2 regions of the Pseudarthrobacter sp. B4EP4b genome follow, and region 1 is predicted to be linked to the other one. Evidence: riboswitches for the same ligand, from Rfam matches in the RefSeq annotation. Region 1 holds a riboswitch; the other holds the start of a gene.

What was found. A riboswitch is a leader RNA that binds a small molecule or an ion and turns the genes downstream of it on or off. The one in region 1 is predicted to bind S-adenosylmethionine.
Region 2: it holds a riboswitch for S-adenosylmethionine, as region 1 does, so the genes downstream of both, FNL14_RS21800 (aminotransferase class V-fold PLP-dependent enzyme) here and FNL14_RS19315 (DUF1737 domain-containing protein) in region 1, are expected to answer to the same signal.

Annotation. Positions count from the first base shown of each region.
Region 1 covers NZ_VHIJ01000058.1:739-4,586, forward strand. The annotation lists gene FNL14_RS19305 (O-succinylhomoserine sulfhydrylase) at 1-1,138, opposite strand, end outside; gene FNL14_RS19310 (rhodanese-like domain-containing protein) at 1,139-1,549, opposite strand; gene FNL14_RS19315 (DUF1737 domain-containing protein) at 1,546-1,824, opposite strand; SAM riboswitch class IV at 1,838-1,952, opposite strand; gene opgC (OpgC domain-containing protein) at 2,309-3,848, shown strand, end outside.
Region 2 covers NZ_VHIJ01000073.1:10,070-13,917, forward strand. The annotation lists gene FNL14_RS21790 (ribosome small subunit-dependent GTPase A) at 1-431, shown strand, start outside; gene hisN (histidinol-phosphatase) at 480-1,292, shown strand; SAM riboswitch class IV at 1,454-1,567, shown strand; gene FNL14_RS21800 (aminotransferase class V-fold PLP-dependent enzyme) at 1,604-3,052, shown strand; gene FNL14_RS21805 (class I SAM-dependent methyltransferase) at 3,109-3,848, shown strand, end outside.

The DNA of each region.
Region 1 (3,848 bases):
GAACAACTCCGTCACTGAGGCCGATGGCAGCGCGGCCTTCCGGCCCCATGGCGCGGTGCGTGGTGGTGGCCGGATGCGTAATCAGGGACTTGGAATCTCCCAGGTTGTTGGAGATGTCAATGATCCGCAAGGCGTCCAGCAGTGCAAAGGCGGCTTCCTTGCCGGAGCGCCCGCCTGATGGTGCAAGTTCCAGGGTGAGCACCGTTCCGCCGGCCTTCATCTGCTTGGCAGCAAGGCCGTATTGCGGGTGCGACTTCAGGAGCGGGTACTTCACCCAGCTCACCGCAGGCTGCTGCTCGAGCCACTCGGCGATCCGCAGGGCGGAGGCGGAGGAGTGGTTCACACGCAGGGCCATGGTCTCAAGGCCTTTGGTGAGGACCCAGGCGTTGAAGGCGGACAACGACGGACCGGTATGGCGCATGAGCTGCTTGACCGGACCTTCGATGAATTCCTTCGTTCCCAAAATCGCACCGCCCAGGACCCGGCCCTGGCCATCAATGTGCTTGGTGCCGGAGTAGACGATGACGTCGGCGCCCAACTGGCCGCAGCGCTGCAGAAGTGGAGTGGCAAAAACATTGTCGACCACCACGGTGGCACCCGCCGCATGGGCGAGTTCGCTCACCGCCGCGATGTCCACGATCTCCTGCATGGGGTTGGACGGCGACTCAAAGAAAACGGCGGTGGTGGGCTGGGACAGGGCTTCGCGCCACTGGTCGAGGTCCGGGCCGTCCACAAAGACAGTCTCAACGCCCCACCGGGGCAGGATCTCGTTGAGGATCACAAAGCAGGAGCCAAAGAGTGAGCGGGCGGCGACCACGCGGTCGCCGGCAGCCAGCAAGGCACCCAGGGCGGTGAAAACCGCGGACATGCCTGACGCCGTCGCAAAGCACGCTTCGGTGCCCTCAAGGAGTCGGAGCCGCTCCTGGAAGGTGGCCACAGAGGGGTTGCCGTAGCGGGAGTAGACAAAGCGCTCGTCCTCGCCGGTGAAGGCGCGCTCGGCAGCGGCGGCGGATTCGTACACGAAGCCGGAGTTCAGGAACACCGCCTCGCTGGTTTCCTGGAAGTTGGTGCGGTCCAGTCCGCCGCGGACGGCCTGGGTGTCAGGGCTCCAGCCGGGGGCGTCTTCGTTGAAGGTCACTTAGTTCTTTCCCAGGTTGGTTGGCAGGCCGCGGTTCTTCCAGCCGTTGACAGTGCGTTCGCCATAGCGGTCCGGCTCACCTTCGAAGCCCTCCAGGACGTTGTAGGAGGTGAAGCCGGCCTGTGTGGCGGCGATGGCGGCCGCGATGGACCGCTGGCCGGAGCGGCACAGGAACAGCAGTTCGGTGGAGCCATTTTCGGGGGCCTGCAGGCTCAGGTCCTTGATGAAGTCGGGGTTAGGGATTCCGCCCGGGAAGGTCCACTGGATGAACAGGGGATCGTTGTCCGTGGCTTTGGTGTCCGGGATGCCGATGTGGGCCCATTCACCCTCGGTGCGGACGTCCACCAGGATGGCACCTTGCTGCAGCTTGTCCCAGGCTTCCTGGGGGGTGAGGTCGCCGGCGTAGCTCATGCGTGGCCCTCGCCTGCGAACTCGAGGTCTTCGCCTGACAGTTCAAGCTCATCCACCGCAGTGGCCACCGCGGCATCAGCGGAAGCGATCGCTGCCGGCAGGACGACGGCCTGCGCCACAATGGCGGTGCTGCCGTTGAACGTGACGGCGGGGCTTCCGTGCAACACATAGCCCTCGGCCAGGGCGGCGGAAATCCGCTCACAGAAGGAGCGGTCATCAGGCCCCGTGATAAGGCGGTAGGCCAGTTCTTCTTCGTTGGCAGGGGCGTCTGACATGACGGATCTCCTTCTCTCACGCTTGCAGCTCGAATCGGTCGATATGCCGAGTATTCACCTGAGGCACCCCGCCGCGGAAGGAGGGTTGCCGACCGGCCAGTCAGGGCTTGGCGCCGGTACTCATTACTCCCCAAAAACGTAACACTTGGCACGAGGGCCCGCACCGCCGTCGTCGTCATGTTCCGTAACCGAAGCGCTGCTGGAGCAACTTGGACGCACTTGCAGACGGTTCCCGGAACGGACGACGGCGGGAGTCACCACGGGCGGCTCAGGGCACCTGGCGCCCGTGGCTGCTTTCCGGGCAGATAGGGTTCTTGTGGGGCGCCGCCCCGGCAGTCGGAGCAAAGTCCTTGGGGGGGTCCTCATCAGTACGCCAACAGCCGCCGAACTGCAACATCTTTTAGGCCATGGCCGTCTGCCAAACCGTCGCGGGCAACTCACCCGACAGTCCCTTCTCCGCGCCGCAGCTGCCCTTCTTGCCGCGATGCTGATTGCCGTCCTGGCAGTGATACTGCCCGCCGGGGCCGCCCGTGCTGCAGACACCATCCCGGCCGAGGGCAAGCCGCTTCTGGGCGCAGTCCTCGAATGGGGCGAGGACACCGCGGCTGGCTTTACAGACAGGCTGGGAGCATCCCCGGCGCTCTTCGGGCATGACATCGCCCTGCCCTTCCGCGGCTCGGAGGAGGAGAACATCAGGGGCTTCCTGGAGCAATCGGGGATGCAGGGCGCCCACGCCATGCTGACGGTCAAGCCCAGCATCGCCCTGGAGCAGGTCACCGCCGAGGCCGCCGCATCGTTTGCCGCTGAGGTACGGAAGCTGACTGCGAACTTCAAGGGCGAGGTGTTGATCCGCTTTGCCCCCGATATGAATGCCAGCTGGGTGGAGTGGGGCCAGCAGCCGGCCGCCTACCGGTCCGCCTTCCGGGCCGTCGCTGAGGCCTTTGAGGATACCGGCGGCCGTACGTCGATGGTGTGGGAGCCATACCTGGGAACGGGCTACCCCTTTGACCGGAACCGGAATGCCCCTGCGCCGGGCAGCGAGGGTTTCGCCCTCCTCGATAGCAACCGCGACGATGCGTGGAACGGTTCGGACGCGGCGTATGCCCCGTATTACCCCGGGGACGATGCCGTGGACTGGGTGGGTCTGACCGCGTTCCACGATGACACTGCCGGCGGGGCGCCGGTCAACACGGTGCCGCGGCCGAACGAACTCCAGGAAATGCTCACAACCTCCGGCGGGGAAAATTTCTACGGCACATATGCGGCAGGGAAGGACAAGCCGTTCGTCCTGCAGACGGCTGCGTTTTACAGCCCGGCATCCGGCGGCGCCTCGGATCTGGACATCAAAGCGGGCTGGTGGGACCAGGTCCTGAGTACGGCCACCTCCACGGACTTCGCCAAAACGGCGGCCGTAGTCTGGGACGAGCGGACCAGCACCAGGGACACTGGGGTGGCAAGCATTGACTGGCTGCTCACCGGAAACCCTGCGGTTGCGGCCGCCGCCCGGGACCGTCTAGAGACGTCCTCCATGGTGACCGGCCCGGTGACCCAGGTTGCGGCCGGCAGCGGATACGTCCGGGCCAACACACTCACCGGCGCCGCCGCCTGGACTGTGGGTGCGGCGCTGCTGATCCTCCTGGTGGCGTTGTGGCAGGTTCCCCGCAGGGTCAATACAGCAACTGCGTGGAGCTACACGGATCCTTCAAAGCGGGATTCGCGGGTGGACCTCCTGCGCGGCATGGCCATTGTGTTTGTGGTGGTGAACCACCTGGGCATGACGTCGCTGTTCCAGCTGTTGACCCAGGAAGCTGTGGGCTTCGTTTCCGGGGCCGAGCTTTTTGTCCTCTTCTCGGGCATCGTGGTGGGCATGGTCTACGGACCCAGGGTGAACGCGGACTTCGGAACCGTGGTGGACCTGACATCCCGGCGGGCAGGCAAGCTCTATGTAACGGCGCTCGCCGTGCTGATCGGCGTCTTCCTGATCTCCCTGGTGCCTGTCTTCCAGACCGATGCACTCACCACCT
Region 2 (3,848 bases), on a different contig from region 1:
TGGGGCATTCGGGCGTGGGCAAATCAACCATGGTGAACGCACTGACGGGGGCCGAGCGAGCAACCGGCGGGGTTAACGCCGTGACGGGCCGCGGCCGCCACACGTCGTCGTCAGCCCTGGCGCTGAGGTTGTCGGACGCGCCGCCGGGCAGTTGGATCATCGACACCCCCGGTATCCGATCGTTTGGCCTGGCCCACGTGGACCCGGACCGGATCCTGCGCTCCTTTCCGGACCTCTCCCCCGGCATCGAGGACTGTGAACGCGGCTGCAAACACACTGCCGCGGCTGTGAACTGCGGCCTGGATGCCTGGGTGGAAGGCGGCCATGCCGGAGCCACGGGTGTTGCCCGGCTGGCCTCGCTGCGCAGGCTCCTCGGCACCGATCCCCGGATGGAGGCCCAGGAGGCCAAGGAGCTTGGCAGCGTCAACTGACAGGGCCGATCTCCCAGCAGAACCGCGCGCAGACGGTAGTTTGGAACCATGATCCAACCCGCTTCAAGCTACAACGATGACCTGCGCCTGGCCCATGTGCTGGCCGACTCCGTGGATGACCAGACCATGGGCCGTTTCAAGGCCCTGGACCTCCAGGTGGAGACCAAGCCTGACCTGACGCCGGTCACGGACGCGGACAAGGCCGCCGAAGAAGCCATCCGCGGCCAGCTGTCCCGTTCCCGCCCACGCGACGCCGTGCTGGGCGAGGAGTTCGGCAGCACGGGGCACGGGTCGCGCCGTTGGATCATCGATCCGATCGACGGCACCAAGAACTTTGTCCGCGGCGTCCCGGTCTGGGCCACCCTGATCGCGCTGGTGGACGAAGGCGAACCGGTGGTGGGTGTGGTCAGCGCACCGGCCCTGGGCAAACGCTGGTGGGCGGCCAAGGGCATGGGCGCCTACATGGGCCGTTCGCTCGCCGCGGCCACCCGGCTGCGGGTATCCAATGTGTCCAAGCTTTCCGACGCTTCCCTTTCCTATTCCAGCCTGGGCGGCTGGAAGGAACGCGGCAGCCTGGAGAACTTCCTGGGCCTCACCGAGGATGTGTGGCGGACCCGGGCGTACGGCGACTTCTGGTCCTACTGCATGGTGGCCGAGGGCTCAGTGGATATCGCCTGCGAACCTGAACTGAACCTGTACGACATGGCGGCACTGGTACCGATCGTGGTGGAAGCCGGCGGGCGCTTCACATCCCTGGAAGGGGAAGACGGGCCCTTCGGCGGCAACGCCCTGGCCACCAACTCCATCCTGCACTCCGAGGTGCTCCGCAGGTTGAACCCGGAGCTGGACGACCTCCTGTAACAGCAGCATCATCGAAGAATCAGCGGCGGGCGCCTCCTTGGAGAGGTGCCCGCCGTTCTTTTCTTCGGCAAAAGAAGCTCTTTCCGGCCAGCGCGTAACAAAGCGCTTAACAATCGCCCCGACTTAAAACCTCCCAACCCGATGTCCTACGCTCTTAACCAGGTCACGAGTGCCAGCGCGAAACCCCGGTTTGCTGGCCGGCAACCCTCCAACCGCGGTGGGGTGCCCCGGGTGACGACCAGGCCGGTCCGGAGCGGATGCGGCAAGCGCGGATTCCCGGGAGCGGGAGTCCTTCTGAAGTGAGGTCTTTCGTGACAACTGCCACCGTCTCCCCCAATGCCACCGCCACGTTCGAAGCTGCCGGGTCTGGAACAGCCCAGGCCGGAACCACCTTTGATGCCCGCCGTGCCGCCGCCGGCCGGCCGCTCGCTGCCGTCACCGGCGCAGAAATCCAGGCGCCGCTGATCCACGGCGGCCACATCCGCTACGCCAACCTTGACTACGGCGCCTCGGCTCCGGCCCTCTCCGTGGTCTCGGCCTACCTGAACGAGATCCTGCCGTTCTACGCCAGCGTCCACCGGGGTGCCGGCTACGCGTCACAGATCAGCACCTCCGTCTACGAAAACGCCCGCAACATCGTCCGCGAGTTTGTGGGCGGCCGCCCGGACGACTCCGTGATCTTCACCCGGAACACCACGGATTCGCTGAACCTGCTGGCCGGCTGCCTGCCGGAAACAGACGGACGGCCCGACGGCGATGTCCTCTACCTGGACATCGAACACCACGCCAACCTGCTGCCGTGGCAGGGCGTCCCGCACCGCAGCATCGTTGCCGCCGACACCATCGCCGGCACCATCGATGCCGTCCGCGCGGAACTGGAGCAGGGCGGGGTGAGCCTGCTCGCCGTCACCGGCGCGTCCAATGTCACCGGCGAAATCCTTCCCATCCGGGCCCTGGCTGCACTGGCCCACGAACACGGCGCACGGATCGTGGTGGACGCCGCCCAGCTGGCACCGCACCGCCGCGTGAATATTGCAGCGGACGACGTCGACTACCTCGCCTTCTCCGGCCACAAGCTGTACGCACCCTTCGGCGCCGGCGTGCTGGTGGGCCGCACGGACTGGCTGGACGCCGGAAGGCCGCACCTTGCCGGAGGCGGCGCCGTCAAGGAAGCAAGGCTCGACGGCGTCAGCTGGGCCACCGGCCCGGCCCGCCATGAGGGCGGCTCCCCCAACGTCCTGGGCGCCGCCACGCTGGCCCGCGCAACCCAGGTGATCGCCGGGCTGGACCAGGAACAGTGGCATGCCCACGAATCGGCCATCCGGTCTTTCCTGGTGGAAGGCCTGCAGCAGATCGACGGCGTCACCGTCCACCAGATTTTCAAGGACACCAACCCGGATACGGACACCATCGGTGTGGTCAACTTCTCGGTGGAAGGCTACGACGCCGGCCTGGTGGCGGCCTACCTGTCCGCCGAACACGGCGTGGGCCTGCGCGACGGACGTTTCTGCGCCCACCCGCTGCTGAAGCGGCTGGGTCTGCCTTCGGGCTCCCTGCGCGCCAGCTTCGGCGTCGGCTCCCGCCTGGAAGACGCCGAACGCCTCCTTGCCGGTATCGCGGCGCTGCGCACCAACGGGCTGGGCTGGGACTACGTGGTGGACGCCGGACGCTGGGTTCCCGCCAACGACACCCGGACCTACCCGCACTGGGCTCCCAACACCCCGGGCACCGCGGGTGCCGCTCCCTGCATCGACGACTAAGCACTTGCGGTAAATTCGGAGGATACCCAAGGGCATCAATCGAAGGAGGGCCACAGGTGGTACGGGGTGGCCCCAAACTTGACCACGGACGTCGGCGGGAGCTCGGCCAGAGCTTCCAGGACGGCGGCAGGCACTACCAGCAGGTCCGGCCGGGTTATCCGCAAGAATCCGCACAATGGCTGGTCCCCGCCGGAGCCCGCGATGCCCTCGACGCCGGGGCCGGCACCGGGAAGTTCACCGAACTCCTGCTCGGCATGGGACTGTCAGTCACCGCCGTGGACCCGTCCGAGGACATGCTCGAACAGTTGCGGGCGCACTATCCTGGCGCCACGGCTGTCCGGGCCACCGCGGAGGCGACCGGACTGCCCGCGGCAGCCTTCGACGTCGTCAGCGTTGCCCAGGCCTGGCACTGGTGTGACGCCCTCGCAGCCAGCACTGAACTGGCACGCGTCCTGCGTCCGCACGGAACTCTGGGCCTGATCTGGAACCAGCTGGACACCTCGGTTCCATGGGTTCACCGGCTTTCGCGGATCATGCATGCCGGAGACGTTTACAAGCCGGATTTCCGGCCGCACGTAGGGCCGGAGTTCCGCGATCTTGAGGGCCACCTAACGCATTGGCAGGACCGTGTCACCACCACCGACCTTGTGGAGCTGACGAAGTCGCGGAGCTACTACCTGCGGGCCGGTGAAACCACCCGCGCTAAAGTGCTGGCCAACCTCGACTGGTATCTGCACGACCACCTCGGCCACAGCCTGGACGAAGAGCTCGAACTGCCCTACCTCACGCTTACCTG